DNA from 3 places in the Clostridium novyi NT genome. Region 3 is predicted to be linked to each of the others. Evidence: a T-box and tRNA genes for the amino acid it is inferred to sense, from the RefSeq annotation. Region 3 holds a T-box; the other regions hold tRNA genes.
The links. A T-box is a leader RNA that pairs with one kind of tRNA and senses whether it is charged. The one in region 3 lies ahead of asnS (asparagine--tRNA ligase), so its partner is inferred to be a tRNA-Asn.
Positions count from the first base shown of each region.

Region 1: it has a tRNA-Asn gene. The T-box ahead of asnS (asparagine--tRNA ligase) is inferred to sense a tRNA for this amino acid. The anticodon was not compared.
Region 2: it has a tRNA-Asn gene. The T-box ahead of asnS (asparagine--tRNA ligase) is inferred to sense a tRNA for this amino acid. The anticodon was not compared.

Region 1 covers NC_008593.1:171,596-183,048, forward strand. The annotation lists rRNA gene NT01CX_RS00915 (16S ribosomal RNA) at 1-172, shown strand, start outside; rRNA gene NT01CX_RS00920 (23S ribosomal RNA) at 347-3,251, shown strand; tRNA gene NT01CX_RS00925 (tRNA-Asn) at 3,307-3,381, shown strand; rRNA gene rrf (5S ribosomal RNA) at 3,399-3,515, shown strand; tRNA gene NT01CX_RS00935 (tRNA-Asn) at 3,521-3,595, shown strand; gene fusA (elongation factor G) at 3,974-6,052, shown strand; gene rbr (rubrerythrin) at 6,186-6,776, opposite strand; gene NT01CX_RS00950 (hypothetical protein) at 6,935-7,177, shown strand; gene NT01CX_RS00955 (hypothetical protein) at 7,134-7,328, shown strand; gene NT01CX_RS00960 (ATP phosphoribosyltransferase regulatory subunit) at 7,559-8,824, shown strand; gene hisG (ATP phosphoribosyltransferase) at 8,850-9,488, shown strand; gene hisD (histidinol dehydrogenase) at 9,500-10,792, shown strand; gene hisC (histidinol-phosphate transaminase) at 10,792-11,453, shown strand, end outside.
Region 2 covers NC_008593.1:1,802,319-1,813,771, forward strand. The annotation lists gene megL (methionine gamma-lyase) at 1-646, opposite strand, end outside; gene NT01CX_RS08430 (sigma 54-interacting transcriptional regulator) at 1,022-2,584, opposite strand; tRNA gene NT01CX_RS08435 (tRNA-Asn) at 2,999-3,073, opposite strand; rRNA gene NT01CX_RS08440 (23S ribosomal RNA) at 3,130-6,034, opposite strand; tRNA gene NT01CX_RS08445 (tRNA-Ile) at 6,162-6,238, opposite strand; tRNA gene NT01CX_RS08450 (tRNA-Ala) at 6,242-6,317, opposite strand; rRNA gene NT01CX_RS08455 (16S ribosomal RNA) at 6,446-7,958, opposite strand; gene NT01CX_RS08460 (hypothetical protein) at 8,373-8,819, opposite strand; gene NT01CX_RS08465 (undecaprenyl-diphosphate phosphatase) at 8,965-9,825, opposite strand; gene NT01CX_RS08470 (hypothetical protein) at 9,916-11,064, opposite strand; gene NT01CX_RS08475 (cation diffusion facilitator family transporter) at 11,140-11,453, opposite strand, start outside.
Region 3 covers NC_008593.1:336,536-347,988, reverse strand. The annotation lists gene addB (helicase-exonuclease AddAB subunit AddB) at 1-3,176, opposite strand, end outside; gene NT01CX_RS01820 (hypothetical protein) at 3,285-3,890, opposite strand; gene asnS (asparagine--tRNA ligase) at 4,035-5,426, opposite strand; T-box leader at 5,499-5,742, opposite strand; gene NT01CX_RS01810 (dipeptidase) at 5,910-6,842, shown strand; gene NT01CX_RS01805 (late competence development ComFB family protein) at 6,890-7,165, shown strand; gene NT01CX_RS01800 (phospho-sugar mutase) at 7,198-8,889, shown strand; gene NT01CX_RS01795 (ABC transporter substrate-binding protein) at 8,964-9,974, opposite strand; gene NT01CX_RS01790 (ABC transporter permease) at 10,007-10,798, opposite strand; gene NT01CX_RS01785 (ABC transporter permease) at 10,792-11,453, opposite strand, start outside.

The DNA of each region.
Region 1 (11,453 bases), 160 kb from region 3:
GTGAATACGTTCCCGGGTCTTGTACACACCGCCCGTCACACCATGAGAGCCGGTAACACCCGAAGCCCGTGAGGTAACCGTAAGGAGCCAGCGGTCGAAGGTGGGATTGGTGATTGGGGTGAAGTCGTAACAAGGTAGCCGTAGGAGAACCTGCGGCTGGATCACCTCCTTTCTAGGGAGAATGGAAGCAAAGCTTCCAGACTGGAAACCTGATTCTGTTTAATTTTGAAAGACTAAGTCTTTCAAGAAATTGTTCTTTGAAAATTGCACAGTGATAAAGAAACGAATTAATAAGATTAGAAATAATCTAAACCTAGACACTAATGAAAATTAGTAGATGATGATAGATCAAGCTACAAAGGGCGCACGGTGAATGCCCTGGCACTAGGAGCCGATGAAGGACGTGATAAGCTGCGATAAGCTACATGTAGGCGCACATAGCCTGTGATATGTAGATTTCCGAATGGGGAAACCCATCTAGCTTTGCTAGATACTGTATACTGAATATATAGGTATATGGAGGTACACCTGGGGAACTGAAACATCTAAGTACCCAGAGGAAGAGAAAGAAAATTCGATTCCCTAAGTAGCGGCGAGCGAAAGGGGAAGAGCCCAAACCAGGAACTTGTTCCTGGGGTTGCGGATAGATCACAACGCTTTGATTTCTTTAGTTGAAGAGAGCTGGAAGGCTCCGCCATAGAAGGTAATAGCCCTGTAAGCGAAAAGGAAAGAAAAGTAGATCTACTCCAGAGTACCACGAGACACGTGAAACCTTGTGGGAAGCTGGGAGGACCATCTCCCAAGGCTAAATACTACCTAGTGACCGATAGTGAAGCAGTACCGTGAGGGAAAGGTGAAAAGAACCCCGGGAGGGGAGTGAAATAGAATCTGAAACCGTGTGCCTACAATCGGTCGGAGCACATTAAAGTGTGACGGCGTACTTTTTGTAGAACGGGCCAGCGAGTTACGATGTGCAGCAAGGTTAAGCACTTATGGTGTGGAGCCGAAGGGAAACCGAGTCTGAACAGGGCAACTAGTTGCATATTGTAGACCCGAAACCGGGTGACCTATCCATGGCCAGGATGAAGCGGAAGTAAAATTCCGTGGAGGTCCGAACCACGTTGGCGTTGAAAAGCCATGGGATGAGCTGTGGATAGCGGAGAAATTCCAATCGAACTCGGAGATAGCTGGTTCTCCTCGAAATAGCTTTAGGGCTAGCGTCGGGTAATTAAGTAGTGGAGGTAGAGCACTGAATGGGCTAGGGGCTGACAACAGTTACTGAACCCTATCAAACTCCGAATGCCATATACTTGTACCCCGGCAGTCAGACTACGAATGATAAGATCCGTGGTCAAAAGGGAAACAGCCCAGACCATCAGCTAAGGTCCCAAAGTGTAAGTTAAGTGGGAAAGGATGTGGGATTTCTAAGACAACTAGGATGTTGGCTTAGAAGCAGCCACTCATTTAAAGAGTGCGTAATAGCTCACTAGTCGAGAGATCCTGCGCCGAAGATGTAACGGGGCTCAAACTTACCACCGAAGCTATGGATGTATACTTTGTATACGTGGTAGAGGAGCTTTCTGTACAGGTTGAAGCCATACCGTAAGGAGTGGTGGACAGTACAGAAGTGAGAATGCTGGCATAAGTAGCGAAAAACAAGTGAGAATCTTGTTGACCGAATATCTAAGGTTTCCTGGGGAAGGCTCGTCCTCCCAGGGTTAGTCGGGACCTAAGCCAAGGCCGAAAGGCGTAGGTGATGGACAACTGGTTGATATTCCAGTACCACCATAATGCGTTTGACAAATGGGATGACGCAGGAGGATAGGATGTGCGCACTATTGGATGTGCGTCTAAGCACTTAGGGTGTTAAGTAGGCAAATCCGCTTAACATTAAGCCTGAGGTGTGATGGGGAGTCATTTTTGACGAAGTATCTGATTCCACGCTGCCAAGAAAAGTCTCTATGGAGCAAAATGGTGCCCGTACCGCAAACCGACACAGGTAGATGAGGAGAGAATCCTAAGGTCGTCGGAAGAATTACTGCTAAGGAACTCGGCAAATTGACCCCGTAACTTAGGGAGAAGGGGTGCCTACGAGAGTAGGCCGCAGTGAATAGGCTCAAGCAACTGTTTATCAAAAACACAGGTCTCTGCTAAAGCGTAAGCTGATGTATAGGGGCTGACGCCTGCCCGGTGCTGGAAGGTTAAGGGGAATAGTTAGCGCAAGCGAAGCTATGAACTTAAGCCCCAGTAAACGGCGGCCGTAACTATAACGGTCCTAAGGTAGCGAAATTCCTTGTCGGGTAAGTTCCGACCCGCACGAATGGCGTAATGATTTGAGCACTGTCTCGGCAGTAAATCCGGTGAAATTGTAGTGCAAGTGAAGATGCTTGCTACCCGCGGTTGGACGGAAAGACCCCGTAGAGCTTTACTGTAGCTTAGCATTGAATTTCGGTATTGTCTGTACAGGATAGGTGGGAGACTTAGAAGCCAGGGCGTCAGCTTTGGTGGAGTCATCCTTGGGATACCACCCTGATAGTACTGGAATTCTAACTGGAGGCCATGAATCTGGTCACAGGACATTGCTAGGTGGGCAGTTTGACTGGGGCGGTCGCCTCCTAAAAGGTAACGGAGGCGCCCAAAGGTTCCCTCAGCGCGGTCGGAAATCGCGCGTAGAGTGCAAAGGCAGAAGGGAGCCTGACTGCGACACATACAGGTGGAGCAGGGACGAAAGTCGGGCTTAGTGATCCGGTGGTTCTGTATGGAAGGGCCATCGCTCAACGGATAAAAGCTACCTCGGGGATAACAGGCTGATCTCCCCCAAGAGTCCACATCGACGGGGAGGTTTGGCACCTCGATGTCGGCTCGTCGCATCCTGGGGCTGTAGTCGGTCCCAAGGGTTGGGCTGTTCGCCCATTAAAGCGGCACGCGAGCTGGGTTCAGAACGTCGTGAGACAGTTCGGTCCCTATCCGCCGTGGGCGTAGGAAATTTGAGAGGAGCTGTCCTTAGTACGAGAGGACCGGGATGGACCAACCTCTGGTGCACCAGTTGTTCCGCCAGGAGCACAGCTGGGTAGCTATGTTGGGAAGGGATAAACGCTGAAAGCATCTAAGCGTGAAGCCCACCTCAAGATTAGATTTCCCATAGCGTAAGCTAGTAAGACCCCTGAAAGACTATCAGGTTGATAGGTTGGAGGTGTAAGTACAGTAATGTATTCAGCTGACCAATACTAATAGGTCGAGGGCTTGATCAAATAATTATTATCACTGTGTAATCTTGAAAGAACAATTAGTTCTTTTAATTAATGTTCCGCGATAGCTCAATGGTGGAGCACTCGGCTGTTAACCGATAGGTTGGAGGTTCGAGTCCTCTTCGCGGAGCCATTTAATTTAATAAGTAATCTGGTAATTATGGCTTGAAGGTAACACCCGTTCCCATACCGAACACGATGGTTAAGCTTCAAAGCGCCGATGGTACTGCACTGGAGACGGTGTGGAAGAGTAGGTCGTTGCCAGGTAATGTTCCGCGATAGCTCAATGGTGGAGCACTCGGCTGTTAACCGATAGGTTGGAGGTTCGAGTCCTCTTCGCGGAGCCATTTTTATTTTTTGACAAATTAACATATCATTTATAAAGAAATCAAAAGCTTTGACTATATCTAGCCAAAGCTTTTTTTATTTACTTATTTTATTTATAAATTTGTTAAAGATTAAAGAAACATTGAAGTTTTATATAACCTCTAATAACTATATATAATTAAATAAATATTAAGTGTAATATAAAACATAGTAAAAAAATAAATTTAATAATACGAATATAAATAAAGTAAATATTAATTAAGTAAATATATATCTTAAAAAGATTAAAAATTCTGAAAATTTATAAAAGATTAAAGGACTTTTAATAAAAAAAGAGAATATATTAACAAACAATATGTTATTAAAAAATTAATATGTTATTAAAAGGGGGAATCATAATGAAGTCATATAGCACCCAAAATTTAAGGAATATAGGTTTTATAGGTCACAGTGGTTCTGGTAAGACAACTCTTACAGAGGCAATACTATATTGTACAAAAACTATTGACAGATTTGGTAAGATAGCTGAAGGCAATACCATAAGTGATTATGACCCTGAGGAAAAGAAAAGAAAAATATCAATTGCAACAAGTATTATACCATGTGAATGGAATAATATAAAAATAAACATATTGGATACACCTGGATATTTTGATTTTGTAGGAGAAATGATAGAAGCTTTAAGAGCAGTAGATACTGCTATAATTACATTATCTGGTAAATCGGGGGTTAAAGTTGGAACGGAAAAAGTTTGGAAGTATGTAAATAAACTAAACATACCTAGAGCTTTTTTTATCAACAAATTAGATAGAGAAAATAGTAATTTTGAAAAGGTGTTAGATCAATTAAAAGATAGGTTTGGGATGTCTGTAGTGCCTATTCAATATCCTATAGGAAAGGAAGAAGAATTTAAAGGGGTTATAAATCTTATAGACAAAAAAGCCCGAATTTTTAATCCTAAAAATGAACAAATGGAAGTTAGTGAAATACCTACTGAGTTGTTACCTAAAGTAGATGAATATAGAAAAATGATAATTGAGTCAGTTGCAGAAACTGATGAGGTATTACTAGAAAAGTATTTAAATGATGGAGAATTGACTAATAGTGAATTATATAATGGAATCATTAGTGGAGCAAGAGATGGGGATATAGCTCCTGTACTTTGTGGATCAGCATTTAAGTGTATAGGCATAAATACATTTTTAGAAGATATAATGGAGTGTTTCCCATGTCCTAAAGAATGTAGAGAAATTCAGGCTATTAATACAGGAAACAATGAGCCAATTAATATAAAAATGGATGAGAATAAGCCATTTTCTGCGTTTGTATTTAAAACAGTTGCAGATCCTTTTGTAGGAAAGCTTTCTATTTTTAAAGTTATGACAGGAAAAATTAAATCTGATAGCGTTGTTTATAATGTTAACAAGAAAAAGCAAGAAAAGTTCAGTAATTTATATGTGGTTAGAGGAAAAGATGAAATTAGTGCTAAGGAAATAGTAGCTGGGGACATAGGAGCTGTTCCTAAATTACAATATACATCTACAGGGGATACTTTAAGTGAAAATAAATATGCAGTAATGTATGAAAAAATAGATTTTCCAGAGCCAGTAATTTCTATGGCTATAGTTCCAAAGTCTAAGGGAGATGAAGATAAAATATCATCAGGATTATATAAATTGACAGAGGAAGATCCAACCTTTACGATTTCTAGAGATGAAGAAAATGCGGATACTATAATATCTGGTGTTGGAGAAACTCATTTAGATGTAATTGTAAATAAACTTAAAAATAAGTTTGGAGTATCTATAGAATTAAAAGATCCTAAAATTCCATATAGGGAAACCATAAGGAAGGTTTCAGATGTACAAGGAAAGCATAAAAAACAAAGTGGTGGACATGGTCAATATGGGGATGTAAAGATAAAATTTGAGCCTAGATGTGATGGGAAAACTGATTTATTATTTATAGACAAAATTTTTGGTGGAGTAGTTCCAAAACAATATATACCAGCCGTTGAAAAGGGACTAAAAGAATCTATGAAACATGGTGCATTAGCTGGTTTCCCAGTTATAGGATTAAAGGCAACTTTACATGATGGTTCATATCACTCAGTAGATTCTTCTGAAATGGCATTTAAGATAGCAGCGTCAATTGCATATAAGAAAGCTATGCAACAAGGAGACTCTGTATTGTTAGAGCCTATAATGCATTTGGAAGTTCATGTTCCAAATGATTATATGGGCGATGTTATGGCAGATATAAATAAAAAAAGAGGAAGAGTATTAGGAATGGACTCCTGTGGAGATTTAGAAAAAATAATTGCAGAAGTACCACTAGCTGAGGTTCTTAAGTATGCAACTGATTTAAGAGCTTTAACTGGAGCTAGAGGAAGTTTTAAAATGAAGTTTGAAAGATATGAAGAAGTTCCGTATAATGAAGCAGAAAAAATTATAAATAAGATTAAGGAGGATAAGTAAAAAAATAAAGTTACTATAAAATAAAGTGTAAAATCAGTAAAAATGATTAAATTGCAAACAAAAATAAATTAAATATATAAGAAATTAAAAAACTCACTAATGCAATAAGTGCATTGGTGAGTTTTTATTATTATTAATAGTTTTCTGATAATATTTCAAAGTATCCTTGTGGATGGTTGCATGCAGGACATTTTTCAGGGGCTGCAGCACCTTCATATATATATCCACAGTTTAAGCATTTCCATAATGTAGAATTTTCTTTTTTAAATACAGAACCATCTTCTATGTTAGCTAATAATTTTCTATATCTTTCTTTATGATGATTTTCTATTCCAGCAATAATTCTAAAGCTTTCAGCTATATCAGCGAATCCTTCTTCTTCAGCAACTTTAGCAAATGCAGGGTATAGCTTGTCCCATTCTTCTTCTTCACCATTAGCTGCAGAATTTAAGTTTGCTTTTGTATCTCCAAGAGCAACTGCATATCCAGCGTTAATATCTATAGCTGTATCAGGTAAAGATTCATCTTCTAATAAATATTTTAAAAATATTTTAGCGTGTTCTTTTTCGTTTCCTGCTGTTTCAGTAAATATATTTGAAATTTGTACATATCCTTCTTTTTTTGCTTTAGATGCATAATAAGTATATTTCATAGTAGCTTGGGATTCTCCAGCAAAAGCTTTTAATAAATTTTCAGCTGTTTTTGTTCCTTTTAAATTCTTCATGATAAAAATACCCCCTTATGGATTAACTTGTCTTTTCTTAATTGTATATCATTAATGTTAATAATTCAACATTTTTATTACCTAATAATCACTATCAATAGAATAATTTAAAGAAAATTGAAGAAAATATAACTAAACACATCGAAAGGAAGTACAACATGTCAGAATACAGTTTAAATATAAAAAATGAAATGGATCTTAGTGATTATAGTAAATTTTATGATTATATGAATTTAGTTAACAACGATGATAGGGTTGTAGTTACATTAAATGAAAACAATAAAGAAGATACAAAAATGATTTGTTATATGATGGAGAATAATAATTTTGATGTAAGTTGGAAAGGTGGATATGAAAATGAACAACTACGAATCATGGGTTGCAAAAAAAGGACTCCATAGAGATAATATTACTGATTTTTATTCTAGTACTACTGGCAATATGGAGAGCTTGGAGGAAATGGAATTTGGAACTAATAATATTCATAATATAGGTGATGCTTATGATCAGAAGAAAAAGTTAAAAGAAATCATAATTAATAATTTAAAATAGTATTTTGTGTTATTTAATGTTACTTTTATTAATAAGGCAGTTGATATAGCTAAATATCAGCTGCCTTTTAATTTATGAAATTAAGTGATTTTTAATTTGCAAAAGTAGGTGGAAGTTAAAAAATAAAAATATATTTACAAACAGTCTTGACAAATTTAAGTATAAATAGTAATATTTAATATAATTTAATACTTTACTGTGATAAAGTGATGGAGTGAGGAGGCGACAATTTGGATAAGTTGAAAAAGTACACGCCTGATGGTATGAGGGATATTTTATTTAAGGAATGTGAAGAAAAATTATATGTAGAAAAAAAATTGAGAAATTTATATAAGCTAAATGGATTTTCAGAGATAATCTCTCCGACTTTAGAATTTTATGATGTATTTAATTTTGAAAATCAACCAATTGCCCAGGAAAAGATGTATAAATTATTTGATAGAAATGGAAGAATTTTAGTATTAAAGCCTGATATGACAATGCCAATAGGAAGAATTGTAGCAACTAAAGTAAATTATAAGGATTATCCTTTGAAGCTTTGTTATACATCAAATATATTTAGAATTAATGAAAACTTAAATGGAAAGACTAGCGAAATAACTCAATCGGGGATTGAAATAATAGGTATTGAAAATATAAAAGCTGATGCGGAGGTTGTTATAACAGCAATAGAATCTTTATTACAACTTGGACTTAAAAATTTTAAAATAGAACTTGGACAGTCAAAGTTTTTTAAAGAAATTATTAAAAATGAAAACATAAATAAAGAAGAAGTTTTTACATTAAAAAACTTAATTGAAAATAAGAACTATGTAGCATTAAAAGATTATTTAAAGGAAAAAACAAAAATTATTAAAGCGGATACTATAAAAATACTAGAACAACTCCCAAGGATGTTTGGTGATATAGGTGTAGTTTACGAAGCTAAAAATTTAGTTAATGATAATGAACAACTAAAGGCCTTAGATGAAATTTTAAGCTTGTATAAAATAATTGATAAAGTTGGGTTAAGTAAATATGTTTCTATTGATTTAGGGATGATACAAGACATTGATTATTATACTGGGGTAATTTTTAAGGGATATGTAGAAGGGGTTGGTGATTATATTTTAAGTGGTGGAAGATATGATAAGTTAATAGGTAATTTTGGATGTGATCTTCCCTCTACTGGATTTGGAATTAACATTGATAATATTATAGAAGCGCTTAGAATATATGAGGTTTTAAATATAAGAAAGTTTAGAAATGTTATTTTACATTGTGAAAACAAGTATTTAAATAGAGCATATAAAATTGCAAATAGAGTTAGAAAAAATAATATTATATGTGAAATAAGTTTGAGGGACACAATTGAAGATACTATTAAATATGCAAGGAGTAAGTGTGTAGACAAGATTATATTCATTGATAATAGAGAATTTATTAAGATATATGATATTAATTTTAATAAGAGTAAGGAAGTTATTATTGATAATTTTTTAGAAGAATTAATTTAAAATTTATAGATTAGGGGGCGTTTATTTGAAAAAGGTAAAAATAGCTTTGACTAAAGGAAGACTTGAAGAGAAAGCTATTGAAATATTTAAGGATATTGGTGTGAATGTAGATGAGTTACTTAATAAGGGGCGTAAACTTATATTTCACAGTGAAAATAAAGAATATAATATAGAGTTTTTTCTTGTTAAGGCACCAGATGTAACAACCTATGTAGACTATGGGGCAGCTGATATAGGTATTGTTGGAAAAGATACTTTGATGGAAAAAGAAAAAGATTTTTATGAAGTTATGGATTTAAAAATAGGAAAGTGTAAGTTTGCAGTGGCTACATTACCTGAGATTGATATTTATAAAGGATATAATATTAAAAAAATAGCTACAAAGTATCCAAAAGTAGCAAGAAAATATTTTAGAAATAAAGGAATTGATGTTGAACTTATAAAAATAGAAGGATCAGTTGAACTAGCACCAATAGTAGGACTTGCAGATGCTATTGTAGATATAGTAGAAACAGGATCAACACTAAAAGAAAATGGGCTTGTAGTTGTAGAAGATATATGTAATATAAGTGCCAGAATGATAGTGAATAAGACTAGCATGAAAACTAAGCAAAATGAAATTAGTAAGATTATTGAAAATGTAAATAGGGTAGTAAATAATTAGGGGGATTTTAAATGATAGATATTATAAATGTTACTAAAGAAAACAAACAATCTTATATAAAAATTCTAAAGGATAGGTCTCAAAGTGTAAAAAAAGAAGTTCTTGTAGCAGTTGATGAAATTATAAAAGATGTTAGAGAAAATGGGGATAAAGCTGTTAATAAGTACACTAATCAATTTGATTGTAGGTATATTAATTCACAAAATATAAAAGTAACTGAAGAGGAAATTAAAAAGGCATATGCTCTTGTGGATAAAAATTTTATAGAAGCAATAAAAAAAGCAAAAGAAAATATATTTTTTTACCACGAGAAGCAAAAAAGGAATTCTTGGATTGTTACGAAAGAAGATGGAGTTATATTAGGACAACAAATTAGACCACTAGACAGTGTTGGAATATATGTGCCAGGAGGAACAGCTGCATATCCTTCCTCAGTAATGATGAATACAATTCCAGCTAAAGTTGCAGGAGTAAAAAAAATAGTTATGGTAACTCCCCCATTAAAGGATGGAAGTATAAATCCTAATATTTTAGTTGCAGCTAAGGTTGCTGGAGTTGATGAGATATATAAAGTTGGAGGAGCACAAGGAGTAGCTGCACTTGCTTTTGGTACAGAAAGTATAGGTAAAGTTGATAAAATAGTTGGTCCTGGCAACATATATGTTGCCATGGCTAAAAGAAGTGTTTATGGATATGTGGATATTGATATGATAGCAGGTCCAAGTGAAATATTAGTAATTGCTGATGAAGATAATGATCCTAAATTCATAGCTGCAGATTTAATGTCACAAGCAGAACATGATGAGCTTGCATCTTCAACATTAGTTACTACATCTAATGATTTAGCTATAAAAGTAAAAGAGGAATTGCAAAAACAAATAAGAAAGTTATCAAGAAAAAGTATAATAGAAAAATCTTTAAAGAATTATGGAGCGATACTAGTAGTAGAAAATTTAAAAGAAGCTATTGATATGGCAAATGTTGTAGCACCAGAGCATTTAGAAGTATTAGTTAAAGAACCATTTTCTATGCTTGGAGAAATTAAAAATGCAGGATCAATATTTTTAGGAAAGTTTGCGCCTGAACCTTTAGGAGATTACATGGCTGGACCAAACCACGTATTACCTACAAATGGAAGTGCTAAATTTTTCTCTCCACTATCAGTAGATGATTATATAAAAAAGTCAAGTTATTTATATTACTCAGAAAATGCATTAAAAAAGGTTAAAGATGATATAGTTACAATTGCTAAAACAGAAGGGTTAACAGCTCACGCTAATTCAATTGAAGTGAGGTTTAAATAATGATTCAAGAACTATTTAGGAAAGATATTAAAGATTTTAGACCTTATGATGCAAAAGGAGAGAAATATAAAATTAAACTAGATGCTAATGAAAGTTTTATAGGACTTTCAAAGGAAATTAAGAACAAAATAATAAGAAGTTTAATTGAATTGGAATTTAACAATTATCCAGATCCAGATGCAACAAAGCTTAAAAAAGCTTATGGAGATTATATTGGTATAGATGAAAAAAATATAATGGTTGGAAATGGTTCAGATGAACTTATACAAATACTTACAAATGCTTTTTTAGATAAGAATGAAAAAATAGTAACTCTTAATCCAGACTTTTCTATGTATGAAGTTTATACAAAAGTCCGTGGAGGAAAGGTTTCAGTGTTTGATTTAGATGAAGATTTTAAATTAAATGTGAATAAGATTATAGAGTATATAAATGAAGAAAAACCTAAAATGTTTATTTTTTCAAATCCCAATAATCCAACAGGAGGGGTAATACCTAAATATGACATCATAAAAATAATTGAGAATGTAAATTGCATAGTAGTAGTTGATGAAGCATATATGGAGTTTTATGGAGATTCTATATTGGATTATATTAAGAAATATGATAATCTAATAGTTTTAAGAACAGCATCCAAAGCTATAGGAAGTGCTGCTTTAAG
Region 2 (11,453 bases), 1.1 Mb from region 3:
TATATTTAGTTGCTGAATGTACTACTACATCTGCACCAAGTTCTAATGGTCTTTGAATATATGGAGTATTAAATGTATTATCAACAAATACTAAACAATCTTTAACTTCATGTGCTATTTTAGCTATTCCTTCTATGTCTGTAACTTTCAATGTTGGATTTGCTGGAGTTTCAAGATAAACAACTCTTGTATTTTCCTTCATTGCATTTTTAACTTCTTCTAAATTAGTTGGATCTACAAATGTAACTTCTACACCCATTTTAGTTAATCCATGATTTAATAATGCGAATGTACAACCATATAATGTATCAGATGCAACTACATGGTCTCCTGCTTTTAATGCAGTCCATAAAGCTGATGATATAGCACCCATTCCTGATGCTGTTCCTATTGCAGCTTCTCCACCTTCTAATAAAGCAATTTTTCTTTCTATTTCTGCAACAGTTGGATTTGCTATTCTTGAGTAAATATATCCATCTTCTTTTCCCGCAAATCTATTTCCACCTTGTTCTGCTGAATCAAATATAAATGTTGATGTTTGGAATATTGGTGTTGCAAGTGATCCAAATTGAGTATCTTTAATATGTCCTCCATGTACAGTCTTTGTTCCAAAACCCATATTGCTTAAGTTATGTTCATTACTCATTTTAAAATCCCCCTAATTTATATTTTTTTAACCTTACCCTTATACTAAGCAAGTTGCATGCCAACCTAGTATTTAAAGTTAAATTTCAAACCTTATTTTCCTTAAAATTTATACAAATACATTATTTACCTCAACATTGCTTTTAGTTTCACATTTAAATAAATTGAAATAGTTTGTATTGCTTTTCCTATATTTGTCAACTTTTTAAACCATTATTATCTAAATTACTGTAAAATTTCTTACCCACTGTAATTAAAAGATTACAGTTATAAAAAATATAAAAAACAAAATATAAAAAAAGCACTCTTAAAAACGTATTTTAAAAGTGCTTTTCATTTATATTTTATTTTTAAATCTATATTGCATTGTAAATTATTATTGCCAAACTATATTATACTTTTTTATTTTATTTATTATGGTTGTATGTGATACCCCTAACACCTTAGCTGTTTTTCTAAATGTTTTATTTTTTTTCAAAGCTTTTATTATAGCTTCTTTTTCACAAGCCTCCACAATATCTTTTAACTTTAAGTCACTTGCTTCTTTTACTTCATCTAAACTTATAGGATTAATATATGAATTAATCATTAGATGTTTTTTTGTAAGAAGTTTACCATCACATAAATTCATAGCTCTTTCAACAACATTTTGTAACTCTCTTATATTTCCTGGCCAATTATATTTCATAAGCTCCTTAATAAAATCATATTTTACACCTAATATTTTTTTTGATAATTTATGGTTTAATTTTTTTATGAAAAATGTGACCATATCAGGTATATCTTCCATTCTCTCTCTTAGGCTTGGTATAAAAATAGGTATAACATTAAGTCTATAATATAAATCTTCTCTAAACTCACCCTTTTTAACCATTTCTTCTAAATTTCTATTTGTAGCTGCTATAATTCGCACATCAACTTTTTCTTCCGTGCAACTTCCTATTTTTCTAACAACTCCATCTTGCAATACTCTTAAAAGCTTAGCTTGAAGCACCATTGAAAGTTCTCCTATTTCATCTAAAAATATTGTTCCTTCATTGGCTTCTTTAAATAATCCCTCTTTTCCATTATTATTTGCACCAGTAAAACTCCCCTTTACATAACCAAATAATTCACTTTCTATTAAATTTTCTGGTAATGCAGCGCAATTTAAAATTACAAACCTTTTGTCTTTTCTATTACTAAGTCTCTGAATAGCCCTTGCAAAAAGTTCTTTACCTGTTCCACTTTCTCCTCTCAATATAACTGTGGAATTACTCTTAGAGACAGTTTTAACAATATTCTTTACTCCTTTTATAGCTTGGCTATTACCAATGATATTGCCAAAAGCTTCTTTATCCATTTTAGATACTACACTTGCAAGTTCTATTACTTTTTTTATATCTGTTATTGATGATACAACTCCAATACTTTCTCCACTATCATCCTTTACAGCTATTCCCGTTGTTAAGTATTGTATATCTCCTTTTTTGCTATTAATTTTTATTTCAACATTCTTATAATCTTTACCACTTTTTATTAAATCTATTATAAGTGGATCTTCTAGAACAGTTCTTATATCTTTGTCTATAATATCATCTTTATTACAATTAAAAATCTTTTCACAATAACTATTGAAGATTTCTATATTTAAATTTTTATTTACATATATTACTCCATCATCCACCGCATCTATTATAGCCAATAATTTTCTTTCATTTTTTTCATATTCTAAAAGATTAATTTCACATACCATTATTATTCCACTTACTTCATATAATTTTTTCTTTATTAAGTCTTTATTATGAGAATAAATATCTTCAATTTTAATGAATACTGTTTTAGGAAATACTTCTATGGATACAATATTTATATTTAAGTCATAAATTTTTTTTAATATGTCAAAAGTTATTCCTATTCTGTCCTCAGTTACTATTTTAAATCTAATATACTTTTTCATATTATCTCCTCTTAATATATGTTATTGTTTAAACTCATGATTTATTAACCACTACAATTTATAGCTAACCATACTTTTTATATTTAAATAATAGCTTGAGAATCTGTGTAAACATTTACATAAGACTTGTTATTTATATGATTTTTATATTTAAAGTATAAGTATCCTTATATATATTTTAATTTGTTATAAAGATTATTCAAAGCATAAATACCGGGTACACATTCCATTTTAAGGGAAATACCATTTGATTTTTTTAATTATCGAACTTACTTAACTATTTCCTTATTTTTTTATTTAATATGATTTTTAATAAAAATAAATCTTCTTATATTGCATTTTAATAATTTATGCAACATAAGAAGATTTACTTTCAATAAGCACTTATATAGAAATATATCAAAAAATAAAAAATGGCTCCGCGAAGAGGACTCGAACCTCCAACCTATCGGTTAACAGCCGAGTGCTCCACCATTGAGCTATCGCGGAACATTAATTAAAAGAACTTTTTGTTCTTTCAAAATTGCACAGTGATAATAATTTATTTGATCAAGCCCTCGACCTATTAGTATTGGTCAGCTGAATACATTACTGTACTTACACCTCCAACCTATCAACCTGATAGTCTTTCAGGGGTCTTACTAGCTTACGCTATGGGAAATCTAATCTTGAGGTGGGCTTCACGCTTAGATGCTTTCAGCGTTTATCCCTTCCCAACATAGCTACCCAGCTGTGCTCCTGGCGGAACAACTGGTGCACCAGAGGTTGGTCCATCCCGGTCCTCTCGTACTAAGGACAGCTCCTCTCAAATTTCCTACGCCCACGGCGGATAGGGACCGAACTGTCTCACGACGTTCTGAACCCAGCTCGCGTGCCGCTTTAATGGGCGAACAGCCCAACCCTTGGGACCGACTACAGCCCCAGGATGCGACGAGCCGACATCGAGGTGCCAAACCTCCCCGTCGATGTGGACTCTTGGGGGAGATCAGCCTGTTATCCCCGAGGTAGCTTTTATCCGTTGAGCGATGGCCCTTCCATACAGAACCACCGGATCACTAAGCCCGACTTTCGTCCCTGCTCCACCTGTATGTGTCGCAGTCAGGCTCCCTTCTGCCTTTGCACTCTACGCGCGATTTCCGACCGCGCTGAGGGAACCTTTGGGCGCCTCCGTTACCTTTTAGGAGGCGACCGCCCCAGTCAAACTGCCCACCTAGCAATGTCCTGTGACCAGATTCATGGCCTCCAGTTAGAATTCCAGTACTATCAGGGTGGTATCCCAAGGATGACTCCACCAAAGCTGACGCCCTGGTTTCTAAGTCTCCCACCTATCCTGTACAGACAATACCGAAATTCAATGCTAAGCTACAGTAAAGCTCTACGGGGTCTTTCCGTCCAACCGCGGGTAGCAAGCATCTTCACTTGCACTACAATTTCACCGGATTTACTGCCGAGACAGTGCTCAAATCATTACGCCATTCGTGCGGGTCGGAACTTACCCGACAAGGAATTTCGCTACCTTAGGACCGTTATAGTTACGGCCGCCGTTTACTGGGGCTTAAGTTCATAGCTTCGCTTACGCTAACTATTCCCCTTAACCTTCCAGCACCGGGCAGGCGTCAGCCCCTATACATCAGCTTACGCTTTAGCAGAGACCTGTGTTTTTGATAAACAGTTGCTTGAGCCTATTCACTGCGGCCTACTCTCGTAGGCACCCCTTCTCCCTAAGTTACGGGGTCAATTTGCCGAGTTCCTTAGCAGTAATTCTTCCGACGACCTTAGGATTCTCTCCTCATCTACCTGTGTCGGTTTGCGGTACGGGCACCATTTTGCTCCATAGAGACTTTTCTTGGCAGCGTGGAATCAGATACTTCGTCAAAAATGACTCCCCATCACACCTCAGGCTTAATGTTAAGCGGATTTGCCTACTTAACACCCTAAGTGCTTAGACGCACATCCAATAGTGCGCACATCCTATCCTCCTGCGTCATCCCATTTGTCAAACGCATTATGGTGGTACTGGAATATCAACCAGTTGTCCATCACCTACGCCTTTCGGCCTTGGCTTAGGTCCCGACTAACCCTGGGAGGACGAGCCTTCCCCAGGAAACCTTAGATATTCGGTCAACAAGATTCTCACTTGTTTTTCGCTACTTATGCCAGCATTCTCACTTCTGTACTGTCCACCACTCCTTACGGTATGGCTTCAACCTGTACAGAAAGCTCCTCTACCACGTATACAAAGTATACATCCATAGCTTCGGTGGTAAGTTTGAGCCCCGTTACATCTTCGGCGCAGGATCTCTCGACTAGTGAGCTATTACGCACTCTTTAAATGAGTGGCTGCTTCTAAGCCAACATCCTAGTTGTCTTAGAAATCCCACATCCTTTCCCACTTAACTTACACTTTGGGACCTTAGCTGATGGTCTGGGCTGTTTCCCTTTTGACCACGGATCTTATCATTCGTAGTCTGACTGCCGGGGTACAAGTATATGGCATTCGGAGTTTGATAGGGTTCAGTAACTGTTGTCAGCCCCTAGCCCATTCAGTGCTCTACCTCCACTACTTAATTACCCGACGCTAGCCCTAAAGCTATTTCGAGGAGAACCAGCTATCTCCGAGTTCGATTGGAATTTCTCCGCTATCCACAGCTCATCCCATGGCTTTTCAACGCCAACGTGGTTCGGACCTCCACGGAATTTTACTTCCGCTTCATCCTGGCCATGGATAGGTCACCCGGTTTCGGGTCTACAATATGCAACTAGTTGCCCTGTTCAGACTCGGTTTCCCTTCGGCTCCACACCATAAGTGCTTAACCTTGCTGCACATCGTAACTCGCTGGCCCGTTCTACAAAAAGTACGCCGTCACACTTTAATGTGCTCCGACCGATTGTAGGCACACGGTTTCAGATTCTATTTCACTCCCCTCCCGGGGTTCTTTTCACCTTTCCCTCACGGTACTGCTTCACTATCGGTCACTAGGTAGTATTTAGCCTTGGGAGATGGTCCTCCCAGCTTCCCACAAGGTTTCACGTGTCTCGTGGTACTCTGGAGTAGATCTACTTTTCTTTCCTTTTCGCTTACAGGGCTATTACCTTCTATGGCGGAGCCTTCCAGCTCTCTTCAACTAAAGAAATCAAAGCGTTGTGATCTATCCGCAACCCCAGGAACAAGTTCCTGGTTTGGGCTCTTCCCCTTTCGCTCGCCGCTACTTAGGGAATCGAATTTTCTTTCTCTTCCTCTGGGTACTTAGATGTTTCAGTTCCCCAGGTGTACCTCCATATACCTATGTATTCAGTATACAGTATCTAGCAAAGCTAGATGGGTTTCCCCATTCGGAAATCTACATATCACAGGCTATGTGCGCCTACATGTAGCTTATCGCAGCTTATCGCGTCCTTCATCGGCTCCTAGTGCCAGGGCATTCACCGTGCGCCCTTTGTAGCTTGATCTATCATCATCTACTAATTTTCATTAGTGTCTAGGTTTAGATTATTTCTAATCTTATTAATTCGTTTCTTTATCACTGTGCAATTTTCAAAGAACAATTCACTTAATTGAGATATTCAATTAAGAAAGTGGTGGGTCTAAATGGACTCGAACCATCGACCTCACGCTTATCAGGCGTGCGCTCTAACCAGCTGAGCTATAGACCCATGTGGTGGAGATAAAGAGATTCGAACTCTTGACCCCCTGCGTGCAAGGCAGGTGCTCTCCCAACTGAGCTATACCCCCACTAAACCAATAACTGATAATACCTCTTGTAAAACCAATTATTGATATTATGTATTGAAAGACTTAGTCTTTCAAAATTAAACAGAATCAGGTTTCCAGTCTGGAAGCTTTGCTTCCATTCTCCCTAGAAAGGAGGTGATCCAGCCGCAGGTTCTCCTACGGCTACCTTGTTACGACTTCACCCCAATCACCAATCCCACCTTCGACCGCTGGCTCCTTACGGTTACCTCACGGGCTTCGGGTGTTACCGGCTCTCATGGTGTGACGGGCGGTGTGTACAAGACCCGGGAACGTATTCACCGCGACATGCTGATTCGCGATTACTAGCAACTCCAACTTCATGTAGGCGAGTTTCAGCCTACAATCCGAACTGGGACTGGCTTTCAAGTTTTGCTCCCCCTCGCGGGATTGCTGCTCGTTGTACCAGCCATTGTAGCACGTGTGTAGCCCTAGACATAAGGGGCATGATGATTTGACGTCATCCCCACCTTCCTCCACGTTAACCGCGGCAGTCTCGTTAGAGTGCTTAACTTAATAGTAGCAACTAACAATAAGGGTTGCGCTCGTTGCGGGACTTAACCCAACATCTCACGACACGAGCTGACGACAACCATGCACCACCTGTCTTCCTGTCCCCGAAGGGACTTCCTCAGTTACGAGTAATTCAGGAGATGTCAAGTCTAGGTAAGGTTCTTCGCGTTGCTTCGAATTAAACCACATGCTCCGCTGCTTGTGCGGGTCCCCGTCAATTCCTTTGAGTTTTAATCTTGCGACCGTACTCCCCAGGCGGAATACTTAATGCGTTTGCTGCGGCACCGAGGGTGGTACCCCCCGACACCTAGTATTCATCGTTTACGGCGTGGACTACCAGGGTATCTAATCCTGTTTGCTACCCACGCTTTCGTATCTCAGTGTCAGTTACAGTCCAGAAAGTCGCCTTCGCCACTGGTGTTCTTCCTAATCTCTACGCATTTCACCGCTACACTAGGAATTCCACTTTCCTCTCCTGCACTCTAGACACCCAGTATCAAATGCAGCTCCCAGGTTAAGCCCGGGAATTTCACATCTGACTTAAATGCCCACCTACATACTCTTTACGCCCAGTAAATCCGGACAACGCTTGCCACCTACGTATTACCGCGGCTGCTGGCACGTAGTTAGCCGTGGCTTCCTCATTAGGTACCGTCATTATCGTCCCTAATGACAGAGTTTTACGATCCGAAAACCTTCATCACTCACGCGGCGTTGCTGCGTCAGGGTTTCCCCCATTGCGCAATATTCCCCACTGCTGCCTCCCGTAGGAGTCTGGACCGTGTCTCAGTTCCAATGTGGCCGATCACCCTCTCAGGTCGGCTACGCATCGTTGCCTTGGTGAGCCGTTACCTCACCAACTAGCTAATGCGCCGCGGGTCCATCTCAAAGCGGATTGCTCCTTTGATTATTCTACGATGCCGTAAAATAATGTTATGCGGTATTAATCTCCCTTTCGGGAGGCTATCCCACTCTTTGAGGCAGGTTACCCACGTGTTACTCACCCGTCCGCCGCTAATCCACTTCCCGAAGGAAGCTTCATCGCTCGACTTGCATGTGTTAGGCACGCCGCCAGCGTTCGTCCTGAGCCAGGATCAAACTCTCAATTTAAAAGTTTAATCTTACTCAAATTTATTGACTGGTTTATTACCTATATTCTGTTTAATTTTCAAAGACCATTTTCTTTCGCCATCTCTTGACGACATTGTTAATTTTATAATATTTTATTTGTCTTGTCAACAATAAATTTATTTAAAATTTACATTTACACGAGTTGTGTTTATTGTTGTAAAGACGAATAGTATTTTATCAAAATTTATACATATTTTAAAAATCTTTTTATACATTTTTTTAAAATAAATTTGTTTTTCTTAAAATTATTCTTTTTTTCTCTTATTTTTATAAAAAGACACTGTAGGATAAGTTGTAATTAAAGGATACACTATTTATATTATTTTTAGTGTATCCTTTAACATTTTAACTTATTGGTTAAATAAATGTATTTATATATTTTTTATTTTGAATTTAAATATTAAAGTACTTATCTAGTTCCTCTGAAAGACTTTCATTGTAATTATCTGTAAATCGACTTATACCTTCATGTGGTTCTACATAAAACCCATCTTCACTGCCTACAACATCCATATCCACTAGATTTTTAGTAGCTTCTCCTGTAAATAATGCATCCCATTGCTCTTTATCTACTAATTTAGAAAATTTATCATAATCTTCTTCTTTTAAAATTGAGTTAAATCTTTCATCATAGAATAAAACCAAATCTTCATTGTTAGTTACAATAATTTTCTCTACCTGTGTTGAAACCGGTCCTTCCAACTCATCTGTTACCAAAATTAATCTTAAAGTATTATCATCCTCAAATAACTTTGCACATTGAACCTTCCATACACCAGTATCGTTTTTTACCCATTTATTATTATCAATTATGTCTTTTATTCTTTTTTTCCAATCCATATAGGTATCCTCCTTAATATTATTTTTAATTCATCTTTATATTTAGTATTTCCTAGTAATAAATTTTTAAAAATAAAAACCCAGGAAATATTATCCTGAGTTTTGAAATCAATAATTTTATTTTTTATATTACGAAACATTTAAATTACATAGAAATCACATTAAATAAAGATAAAATTATAAGGACTATACCTAAAAGTATTCTATACATAGCAAATACTCTCATAGGCTTTTTCTTTAAGAAAGTAATAAATTTATCCACAACTATTAAAGCTACTATAAAAGAAACTATAAATCCAACAGTAAGTCCAACTATATGCATTGATCCTAAAGCAAATACATTAATGTCTTTTAATGATTTATATGTAACTCCAGCCATTACAGGTAATGCTAAGAAAAATGAAAATTCAGCAGCTGCAACTGTTGATAATCCTACTATCCAAGCACCTATTATAGTTGAAGCTGATCTTGACATTCCTGGCCACAATGCTAAACATTGAAAACATCCTATTATAAAAGCTTGTTTAATAGTTACATTATCTATATCTTTAGTTGTAAACTTACCTCTATATCTTTTTTCAGCAAATATCATCCAAATAGCACCAACTATTAATGCTGCTGTTACAGAACCTGGATTAAATAACTTTTCATTTATCTTGCTATGAAATTTCAATCCAAGAACTCCTGCTGGAACTGCTGATACGGCTATATTAAGCCAAAACTTAAAACCTGATTTAGGTTTTGAAGGAGCAAAGTTTTCAAAACTTCTCTTAATTTTATCCCAATATAATACTACTATAGCCAAAATAGCTCCTAATTGTATTATCATTGTAAATGCATCTATATATTGTTTGGTATATAATGAAGCCGGCATTACCCCTTCTTTAAAATTAATAAGATCTTCCACAATTATCATATGCCCTGTTGAAGAAACTGGTAAAAATTCAGTAATACCTTCAACTATACCTATGATTATAGCCTTAATTATAAACCATAAATTTTCCAAATCAATATCCCTCTTTCGATTACAAATTATTTGTTTTTACATTTTAAAATTATACTATTTTAAAATTTGCTTTGTCCACTAGTTTTTATATTATTTATTGTTATATTGAAATTCCACTTCTCTTATTACAGTTTTACCATCCTGCGATAATTTAATATTTGTTATTCCTTCTTTTATTTTAACATTAAAATATTTATTCTTTTCTTCAAAAGGTGAATCATTAATACTTATGTAATACTTGTCTTCCATAGAACTATTTTTAAATACTCCAACACAAAGTTCCATCTTCACATTTTCATCTTGTTTATCTTTTTTAGATTTTTTTCTTGTATTAACCTTTGAAAATATAATAGTTGGCTTTTCATTTGTATTATAACTTTGTTTTTCCTTGTTAGGATCTACATCAAATAAGTGCTTATCTTTTGTGTAAATGGAAGGATACTCTAATGGATTTTTTATGGATACTTTATTATCACTGTCTTTTCCTAAATAAGTTATATAGCAATTACTCTTTTTCACATCATAAACCGTATTATCTATTTTTATAGTATAATTTGAAAAATACTTGCTCATTTTTTCCTCATATTTTTTAGGTTTTTCTGCCCCAACTATATTCAAATTATATATTCCTTTATCTATAACTTCTATAGCACTTAATGGAGTTTCTTTTTCTTTAACGTATACTCCATTTATTAAATCTATCATTATCCATTTATTATACTTTTCATCCCATATTTCACACACAAATAAATCTGGGCTTTCCTTTTTTAATTTTTCATTTGCTAAAACAGTATATTTTCCTAGTCTACACATTATATTTTCTGAATTACAAAACTCATTAAATACTGTGCAAATTTCTAAATTTGAATACTTTTTAGATTTATTTTTACCACTTAATATATCAGCAGCACCCTTATTTTCAAGCTTATTTTTTTTATTTTTATCATATTTCATATTAGCTTTAGTCCACTTCATAATATTTAAAGCTTTATTTAATTTTTCTTTTTCCCCTCCTACAATTTCTTTTACTTTATACTTACTATTTAGTTCATTTAGTATGGGCAATTCCGATGTACCATAATATAAATTTATATTTTTATCTGTATATAAGTTGTCCCACTTTACTATAGTTAAATTATTTTTTACAGACAATTTTTGTATTTTAAAATTTATGCCAATAGCAAATCCTATAATAACTAATACCATTAAACCTCTTATTAACTTTTTCCTTTTTTTCATTTCTATCTCCTTAAATAAAATATTTTAAAAGAAAAACTACTATACTATAGAAGTATCGTAGTTTTCAATATAAAATTAACATGGATTAACATGAACCATACAATGTTTAACTTTGTCCGTTGTTATTTCTACTTTGTTATGAACTTTTTCTGCAATTTCATGAGCTTCACTTACAGATAAATCTTTGTCTACACTGATTTCAACGTCAACATATAATCTAGTTGCGTGAACCCTTGTTTTAAGATCATCTACCTTTATTACTCCATCAACATTTAAAATACTTTTTAATATTTCATTTACTGTTTCATTATCTGCTGAACAATCCATAAGTTGATTTGTAGCATCTATATATATGTCTATTGCAACTTTCATAATAACTAAACATATAA
Region 3 (11,453 bases):
TGTTCTCTTAAAAGTCTAAATTGTTCTTCTGTACCAACTGATGACTTTCCAAGACTACCATCTTTGTTTATTCTTGCAGGGATTATAAGAGAATTTCCTTCAATTTTTCTATCCATTTCTTTAACAACCTCTTCATCTGCTAAAAGAAGTCCCTTCATTTTTAAAGCTTTCATTATTTCATCTTGAATTTCTTCCTCTGAAAGATTTCTCTTTCCCTTTATTATAGGATCATCTATTTTTAAATATAAAACTCCCCCTGGAAGTGCTTCTTCTCTATCTTTTAATTCCTCATTTGTAAGTATTGCATCTAAATAAGTTAAAAGTTGAAGTTGTAATCCATAATACACATCAGATAAACTAAAGTCTTTATTTCCTGACTTATAATCAATTATTCTGTAGTAATCTTTCTTTTCCATATCAAGTTTATCTACTCTATCAATTCTTCCAATTAACTTAACTTTTTCTCCACTTGAAAGTTCAATTTCTATAGGTGGATATTTTTCATCATTTCCAAAGCCAACTTCATGTCCTATTGGCTGGAATCCACTTCTCTTTAAATGTTCTATAATAACTAAAATAGTCTTTATTAAAACTCTTTTTAATCTTTCGGTAAAGTATTTATATCTTGCTGAACTTGTGAAAATTCCTCCAGCTGATTCTTCTGCTTTTCTATCCACAATCTCTGATACTGTATCTTTGCACCACTTATCCTCTATTTCATACCACTTAAACCCACTTTTATCCACAACTTCAGAAAATTCATCAATAACATTGTGCATAAATGTACCTAAATCAGGTGGTGTAAGTGCAAAAATCTTTCTTTCTTTTGCCTTTAATCCATATTTTATATAATATCCAAATGGGCATTGTGCATATTTTTCAAGTCTAGAAACTGTTAAATATAATTTATTGCCGTACATTTTTCTTATTTTTTCTTCGCTTATATCATCCACAGCATTTGTATATGATATTGCTGAAAATACAGTATCTAAAGTTTCCTTCCATCTAGGATTTTCACTATACCATTTATAAACATCACTCCAAAATGGACTAACTTTTACTTTATTATCTTCTCTTCTTAAAACTGATACTAAATTATTAAAAGTAGGAATTTCTCTTGATATAAGATCTATATTTTCTTCCTCATAATCCATAGCTATGTTGTCACTTTCCTCTGCTATTTTAGGAAACAATGACTTAAATCTACTTACTATAATTGATGGTCTTAGTGCCTTTCCTTCATAATCAGCAATTGAATAACATATTCTCAAATACTTTTGAGTTGTTGTAAGTGTTCTATATATTAAATATTGTTCTTCAAATGCTTTTGATTTAGTGTCTTCTGCAATTTCTATTCCTATTTTTTTTAGGCTTCCACGGTCACTATCTGAAAGTATTCCTTCATCCTTAGAAACAGCAGGGAATATTCCATCATTTACTCCTATTATATATAGAAGTTTAATCTCATGAGTTCTAACTCTTTCAACATCAGATACTAAAACTTGATCTAGTGATGGAGGAATAAGTCCCATTTTATAATCCTTAAATCCAAGTGATAAAATCTTTACAAAATCCTTTAGTTGTAACTCTTCTTCTTTAAAGACTTCTACTACTTGGTCTAAAAGTTCAATTACCATATTCCAAATCTGACTATACTCTTTCGCCAGTGCTTGATTTCCTTCATTTTTAAACTTATAAACCCATTTTTCAATGGTTTCATTTACTCCTATGCTACATAAAAAATTGTATACTGCACTACAAATTTCATCAGCCTTACTCTTTCCTTTAAGTTTTGATGAAAATTTTATAAGAGGCTCTGAAACTTTAATTCTAATTTCATTTATTTTTTCTAATATGTTCTCATTTCCGTATTCCCAAGGAGATTGCCACTTTTTCTTTCCTCTTATACCATAGGCTAAAACATAATTTTCTAATAAGTCCACTTCTTCTTTTGAAACATTTGAAAGCCCTGTTTTTAAATATCTAAACATAGCCTCATAAGACCAACTTTTATTAAATATTTCTATAACTGATGTTATAAGCACAATAAGAGGATTATCATCTATTTCTTTCTTTTTATCTATAAAGTAAGGTATTTCGTATTCATCAAAAATTGTTTTTACTATTTTTTCGTACCCTTCTAAATCCCTAGTTATAACTGCAATATCCCTGTATCTTATGTTACTTTCCATTGATATTTTAGCTATTTCTTTTGCTATATTTTCAACTTCTGAATAAGGATTTAATGCTCTTATAATCTTTATATCGTCAGTTGTCTTATCATACGGTTTATATGGATACTTAAAATAATTTTCTTCTAAATATTTAAGCTCACTACTATCCTTAAATCTATTTACATCATCATTGTTTAAAATAATAGGCTTATCAAGTTTAACATCTTTCTCTTTTAAGATTTCTCTTAATTTTTCTTCCGTTCTCTTTGTTGGGGCAAAAACATCAGTACCGTCTATAACTCTATAGTAATCCATACATAAAGTTATATTTACTCTACTTGCCTTTTCCATAAGTTTTTCTAAAATTTTATATTGTTGGGGAGTAAATGAACTAAATTCATCTATCCATACTTCTGCCCCATCAAACATTTTAGATGTATCAATTTTTCTATATAATAAAGTAAGCTCATCTTCAGAATCTATATAATTTTTGTGAAGGCTTTCTTGAAATTGTTCAAATATATAACTTATATCATTTATCTTATCCTTTAAAAATTCATCTTCTATAAGATTTAAAGTAGCTCTAAGTTCTGTCGCTGTAACGTCATATCTTTTCAATTCAGTAATAATATCAGATATATTATTTACAAACCCCTCTTGATTTGCAGCAGTTGCAAATACCTTAAGTTCATCTTTTAAATTATTTATTATATTAAATATAAGCATAAGTTTTCCTGAAGAATTTATAATCTTATGAGTTGACCCTCCAACTTCATTAAATACATCATAAGCAATTCTTTCAAAACTAGTTACTTTTACATTAGTTATTCCTGTACCTTTAACCTTTTCTACTACACTCTTTTCAGCTTGAAATGAAAACTGTTCTGGCACAATCAATATAAGTTGTTTATTTGTATCTTCTTGTAATCTTTTTTCTATATCATCTATGCAAAATTTACTTTTTCCACTTCCTGCCCTACCATATATAAACCTAAAACTCATCTATTTTCACCAACTTTTATTTTTATTTCGAACATATATTCTATTAATAATTATACCATAGTAATATTATAAAATAAAATAAGGCTAGTTTGAATTTGCAAAAGCAAATTAAACTGACCTTTTAAATAATTTAATATCACAAATAACCTTTATTACAATTACCATAAACAAATTTAAAGTAGCAAGTGAAAAGTACATAATGGATAACCAAGTATTTTCTTGCCATTTAGCTACGTTTTGAAGCTTTTCACTGGTTATATATTTTTTACTTATTATATTTAACATTTCTCTTAAATCAATACTATTTAAATTTTTAATTAATGTTTCCTTATTATCAGTATCCTTTGCGTCTTCCATACTTCGAATTAATTCATTTAAACTAGGATTATTATAATTCTTTAACTGATGTATATAATTATCCACTCTATCTTTTATATCATTTATTTCAAATTCTCTTACATTCACTGGAACTGCTTCTTTATAATCATAAATTATTTTATCTATATCTTCCTTTGTAACTCCTGCTTTTTCATTTTTAGCTTCTAAAAATATCTTTAGTCTATTTGCATATATAAAACTGGCTCCTTCATTTGTATGAGATACCCCTATAATAAAAAATATAAAGGCGCTTATAAGCATAAATATTAATATCTCTCTATTGTATTTCATTTCTTCCTTGCCAAGTCCAATTAGTCTACCAATAATCTTTAACATATATAAATTCTCCTAAATTCATTAATTAATTCTATTATTGATATTATTGACAATGTTAGTTTTTATAATCACTATAAATGATTTTATATAGAAAAAAGGACCTTTGTAATTTTACAAAAGTCCTTTTAATTTATATATTAAATATTAAAATTCAGAAACTCCTGGAGTTCTTGGGAATGGTATTACGTCTCTTATGTTGCCCATTCCTGTTAAGTACATTATCATTCTTTCAAATCCAAGACCATATCCAGCGTGCTTAGTTTCTCCGTATTTTCTAAGTTCTAAATACCACCAGTAATCTTCTTTTTCAAGTCCAAGTTCAGCCATTCTAGCTTCAAGAATATCAAGTCTTTCTTCTCTTTGGCTTCCTCCAATTATTTCTCCGATACCTGGAACTAAAAGGTCAGCTGCTGCAACAGTTTTGTTATCATCATTCATTCTCATGTAGAATGCTTTAATATCCTTTGGATAATCTGTTACGAATACTGGTTTTTTATAAATTTGTTCTGTTAAATATCTTTCGTGTTCTGTTTGAAGATCAATTCCCCATTCAACAGGATATTCAAATTCTGCTCCTGATTTTTGAAGGATTTCTACAGCTTCTGTGTAGCTTATTCTAGCAAAATCAGAGTTTACAACATTGTCTAATCTTTCTAATAATCCTTTGTCAATAAACTTATTGAAGAATTCCATTTCTTCTGGAGCATTTTCTCTTACATAGTTGATTATATATTTAACCATTTGTTCTGCTACATCCATGTAGTCCTTTAATTCAGCAAAAGCCATTTCAGGTTCTATCATCCAGAATTCTGATGCGTGTCTTGCTGTGTTAGAGTTTTCTGCTCTAAATGTAGGTCCGAATGTATAAACATTTCTAAATGCTAAAGCGTATATTTCAGCTTCAAGCTGTCCACTTACTGTAAGGTTTGCTTGTTTTCCAAAGAAATCTTCTTTGTAATCTACATTTCCCTTTTCATCCTTTGGAGGGTTTTCCATATCTAAAGTTGTTACTCTAAACATTTCTCCTGCACCTTCACAGTCACTTCCTGTGATAATTGGTGTATGAACATAAACAAATCCTTGATCTTGGAAGAACTTATGTATAGCATATGCTGCTAATGAACGTACTCTAAATACTGCTGAAAAAGCATTACTTCTTGGTCTTAAGTGAGCTATGCTTCTTAAATATTCAAAAGTATGTCTTTTCTTTTGAAGTGGATAATCAGCATCAGATTTTCCTTCTAATACTACTTTTTTAGCATGAATTTCAAAAGGTTGTTTTGCTCCTTCTGTAATTACAACTTCCCCTTCTACACTTATGCTTGAGCTAATAGCATATTTTGATATTTCTTTAAAGTTTTCAAGTTCAGCACCAAATACAACTTGAATATTTTTAAAGAAACTTCCGTCATTAACTTCTATAAACCCAAATTTATTTGAAGCTCTAAGTGTTCTTATCCATCCACTTATTTTAACTTCTTTTCCTGCAAACTTTTCTGTTTCTCTGTAAAGTTGTTTAACTAATACTGTTTCCATTGATATCCTCCTAATCCTAATCTATATTTATTTTTACCAATATATAAATAAAAAACCTTCATCCTAAAATTTTATCAGGACGAAGGTTATATATTCGCGGTACCACCTAACTTATCATAAATATGATCTCTTTAATAAGCACATTTATTATGCTCCCCAAATTTAACGGTTTGGTCTCGTCTAAATCTACTCTTACATGTAATTTCGGTTAGAAATTCCGAGGTGTTCTTCCATATAGACTTAATACTGATCTCACACCATTATCAGCTCGCTAAAATCAAGGCTCTATACTTACTCTCCTCTTCATAATCTTTAATCTCATTAATTTTACATAAATACAATTTAATTAGAATTATAATATTAAATAAAATATATGTCAATAAATCAAGAAAGTTTACTAATGAAATCACTTCATATTTTACTTATTTTTTACATTAAATAGTGATATAATATATCTAACATAGGACATGCGAGGTGGGTTTTATGAAAATCATTGATTTTCACTGTGATACCATATCTAAAATATATTATAATAATTCCCAATTAAATCATAATAGTTTTTCTGTTGATATTACAAAATTAAAAAAATCAAATTCTTTAGCTCAATTTTTTGCCTTATTTATCGAAAAAAAATCTAACGAAGATCCTTTTGATTTATGTTCAAACATGTTAAATAAATTTTATTGTGAACTTGATAAAAATAAAGAGCATATTTCACTTGCTACAAATTATGATGAACTAATAAAAAATAAATCACAAAATAAAATTTCAGCATTTTTGACAATAGAAGAAGGAGCTGTTCTTAAAGGCGACCTCTTAAATTTAAAACATTTCCACGAAAGAGGTGTACGTCTTATTACCTTGACTTGGAATTTTCCAAATGAAATTGGATATCCAAATGCTATACCTAAATATAAAAATAAAGGTCTTACTCCCTTTGGAATAGAACTTATAAATGATATGAATAATCTTAACATGATAATTGATGTATCCCACCTATCTGATGGTGGATTTTATGATGTAGCTAAATATTCTAAAGCCCCATTTGTAGCTTCTCATTCAAATGCTAGAAGCATTACAAATCACTCTAGAAACCTTACAGATGATATGATAAAAACCCTTGCAAATAAGGGTGGAGTCATAGGAATAAACTTTTTTGGAGAATTTTTAGGTGGCGGAAAATTTAGTAGAATAAACGATATGCTAACTCATATAAAACATATTAAAAACATAGGTGGTATAGAAGTTATTTCTCTTGGATCTGACTTTGATGGAATAGATTCAATTTTAGAAATAGATAATATAGGAGAAATACACAAACTTATTGATGCATTAAAAGTTAATGGATTTACTGAAAATGATATAGAAAAAATTTGTTATAAAAATGCATTGAGAATTATAAAAGAAATTTGTTAGTTGTATATAATATATAGTATTTTTACAAAATATAAGGATGTGTCATTATGTGTCAGTTAAAAAATTATAGTGAGGAAGCAGTAGATAAATTACTTGCTAAAGTATTAGCTAAATATGAACATATATGTAAATGTGAACAATGTCAACGTGATATTAAGGCATATGCCTTAAATTATATAGCTCCAAAGTATATAACATCTGAAAAAGGCGAAATATATGCAAGAGCTCTAAGTGAAATAGATAAACAACAAACTATAAACATAATAAATGCAATTATGCGTGGCATTGAGGTAGTTAGCAAAAATCCAAAGCATACCTACTAGTTAGTAAAAATTTTGTTAAGGAGTGATTTTCAATGGATTATATCAAAGTATATGAAAAATGGCTTAATGATGATTTTATAGACCCAAAAACTAAAGAGGAATTAAAGTCCATAAAAGACAACAAAGAAGAAATCCAAGATAGATTCTATAAAAACTTAGAATTTGGAACTGCTGGTCTTCGTGGTAAATTAGGTGCTGGTACTAATAGAATGAATATATATAATATTTCAAAGGTAACACAAGGTATAGCCGATTTTATAAAGGAAAAAGGTCAAAATTATATGAATCGTGGTGTTGCTATTGCCTATGATGTTAGACACTTTTCAAAAGAATTTTCTAAAACTGCCGCATTAGTTCTTGCTGGAAATGGTATAAAATCTTACTTATTTGAAGATATTCGCCCTACTCCTGAACTTTCTTTTACTATTAGAAAACTTAACACAGCTGCTGGAATTATAATAACAGCTAGTCATAATCCTAAAGAATATAATGGCTATAAAGTTTACTGGGAAGATGGCGCTCAAGTTTTATCAAGTATCGCTGATCCTATGACTGAAAAAATAAATGAAATTAAAGATTTTAAAGATGTAAAAATCATGGATGAAAAAGAAGCTATAAATAAAGGTCTTTTAAATATTATAGGAAAAGAAATAGATGATGAATATATAGAAAAAGTTAAATCATTAAGTATAAGAGATGACATTGATAAAGATATAAAAATCGTATATTCTCCACTTAACGGAACTGGAAATATTCCAGTAAGACGTGTTTTACGCGAAAGAGGATTTACTAATATAATAGTAGTTCCAGAACAAGAAAACCCTGATCCAGATTTTACAACAGTTGGATACCCTAACCCTGAAGATACAAAAGCATTTAAATATGCTGAAAATCTCGGAAAAAAAGTAGACGCTGAGCTTTTAATTGCAACTGATCCTGACTGTGACAGACTTGCAATAGAAGTAAAAGATAAAAATGGAGAATATGTTGCATTTAATGGTAATCAAACTGGAGCAATACTTATTAAATATATAGTTGAAGGTATGCACGATAAAGGAACTCTTCCTAAAAATGCAGCTATAGTAAAATCTATAGTTACAGGTGATCTTGGAAAAGTTATTGCTGAAAAATACGGTGTTACAACCTTTGAAGCTTTAACTGGATTTAAAAATATATGCGGTAGAATTCCTAAGTTCGAGAAAACTGGAGAATATGAATTTATTTTTGGATATGAAGAAAGTATAGGATACAATGCTAGTACATTTGTAAGAGATAAAGATGGAGTAAGTTCATCTATGCTTTTATGTGAAGCTGCTGCTTATTACAAAAGCATAGGAAAAACTCTAATAGATGTGCTTAAGGAAGTATTCAAAGAACATGGATATTATAAAGAAAAACAAATTTCATTAGTTCTTGAAGGTATAGAAGGTCAAGAAAGAATATCAAGAATGATGAAAGAATATAGAAAATCATATCCTACTAAAATAGGAAATATGAAACTAAAAGAATGCATTGATTTTATAGATGGTTATAAAGATATTGGTGCATCAAATGTTTTAAAATTCTATCTTGATGATGGAAGTTGGTATGCAGTTAGACCTTCTGGAACAGAACCAAAAATAAAGATCTATCTATATACTAAAGCTGATACACCTGCTAAATCAGAAGAAAACTTAAAAGTTATGGAAGACGTTATTATAGGAAAACTTAACTCTATAGAATAATCCATAAAAAAATCCTATGGAATAGATAATTTATCTACTCATAGGATTTTTTATTTATAGAATTAAGTTTTAAACTATTTAGCTTTTATTTCAGTCCAAGCTCTATCGTATTCTTTTATGAAATCTCCTAAATCAACAAAAACATCACATTTCTTTATTTTTGCATCTTCTGGATAAGCTGTTTTGTTATTTCTTTCTTCTGGTGTCATCATTTCAAGTGTTTTTGTATTTGGAGTTGAGTATCCAATATATCTAACATTTTTTAATGCGATATCAGGTCTAGTCATGAAATTAATGAACATTTCAGCTTCTTTTTTATGCTTACTTCCTTTAGGAATAACCATATTATCAAACCATAGGTTACTTCCCTCTTTTGGTATAACGTATCTTAAATTTTTGTTGTTCTTCATCATTGTAACAGCATCACCTGACCATACAACAGCTATAGCACCTTCTTCATCAGTCATAAGGTCCTTAACTTCATCTCCAACATATGCATGAACAAGTGGTTTTTGTTTTATAAGTTCTTGCTTAGCTTTTTCAAGTTCTGCTTTGTTAGTTGTATTCATTGAATATCCTAACTTTTTAAGTGCAACTGCAATAGCATCTCTTTGGCTATCAACCATTAATATTTGACCTTTATATTTAGGATTCCATAAAGCATCCCAGCTATCTATGTTATCTTTTATAAGCTTTGTATTATATATAATACCTACTGTACCCCACATATATGGTACTGAGTATTGATTTTTAGGATCAAAAGCTAAATTTTTAAATTTGCTTGGTATATCCTTATAATTTGGTATGTTATTCATATCTATCTTCTCTAACATATTTTCATTTATCATTTTTGTTATCATATAATCAGAAGGTACTAAAACATCGTAGTCAGTTCCACCCTTCTTTATTTTTACATACATATCTTCATTAGTCGCAAATGTTTCATAGTTTACTTTTACGTTGTACTCTTTTTCAAATTCTTTAATTACAGATTCATCAATGTAATCTCCCCAGTTGTATACATTTAAAGTATCTTTACCTTTTCCACATCCTGAAAGGGAAAACATCATTATACCTATTAACATAAATACTAATGATAATCTCTTAAATTTTTTCACTATAAGCCACTTCCTCCCTGTAATTTAGTTTCTGGCGATCTTTTATTTATTATAAGTAATAATACTAATACCGTTACAAATAATAGTGTAGAAATTGCATTTATTTTTGGATTTATTCCACGTCTGGCCATAGAATAAATTGTAATAGAAAGGTTACTTACACCTTCACCTGTTGTGAAGAAACTTATTACAAAATCATCTATAGACATAGTAAAGGCCATAAGTGCTCCTGTTACTATACCTGGTTTAATTTGTGGTAATATAACTTTTCTCAAGGCATATGATGGAGTGGCTCCAAGATCCATAGCCGCTTCTGTAGTATCTTTAGGTAATTGTCTTAATTTAGGCAACACCGATAATATTACATATGGTATGTTAAAAGTTATATGTGAAAGTAACATAGTTAAAAATCCTAAGTTTAATTTAGCAAATATAAATAAACTCATTAACGCAACACCTGTTACTATATCTGGATTTAAAACTGGAAGATAGTTTATATTAAGCATTATCTTTTTACTAACAGACTTCATATTGTTTATTCCAATTGCCGCAGCTGTTCCAATTATGGTTGCTACAAGTGATGACAACACTGCAACTGCAATAGTATAATAAAGGGATTTTAAAATCTGCTGATCATTAAATAATGCCATGTACCATTTTAAAGTAAATCCATCCCAATGTGCTCTAGATTTAGAGTTGTTAAATGAAAATACTATAAGTACCACAATAGGTGCGTAGAGGAATACGAATATTAAAAATGCATAAAATCTTTTCAAAAACTTATTTACCATAATCCTCCACCTCCTGTCTGTTCACCATCATATTTTGTCATAATAAGCATTGAAATTAATATTAAAATCATCATTACAATAGATATTGATGATCCAAAATGCCAATCACCAGTAACCAAGAATTGTTGTTCTACAAGGTTACCTAAAAGCGTATATTGTCCACCACCTAAAAGTCTTGAAATTACGAATGTACTAACAGCTGGCATAAACACCATAGTTATTCCAGACATAACACCTGGAAGACTTAGTGGGAAAATAATTTTTCTAAAAATCGTAACTTTATTTGCTCCAAGATCACTTGCAGCTTCTATTATACTTTTGTCCATTTTAGAAAGAACAGTATATATAGGTAAAACCATAAAAGGAAGAAAGTTATATACCATTCCAAGCACAACTGCTCCGCTATTATATAAAAGATTTAACTTAGGCATACCTAAACTTTCTAAAACCGTATTTATAAATCCATTCTTTCCTAGAATAGCAATCCAAGAATATGTTCTAAGTAAAAAATTCATCCACATAGGCACAACAAATAACAAAACTGCTAAACCTGTTTTATTTATTTCTTTATCAGCAAGTATCATTGCCATTGGATATCCAACAATTAAACAAACTACAGTTGATACAAGAGCAAGATTTATAGATCGCATAAATA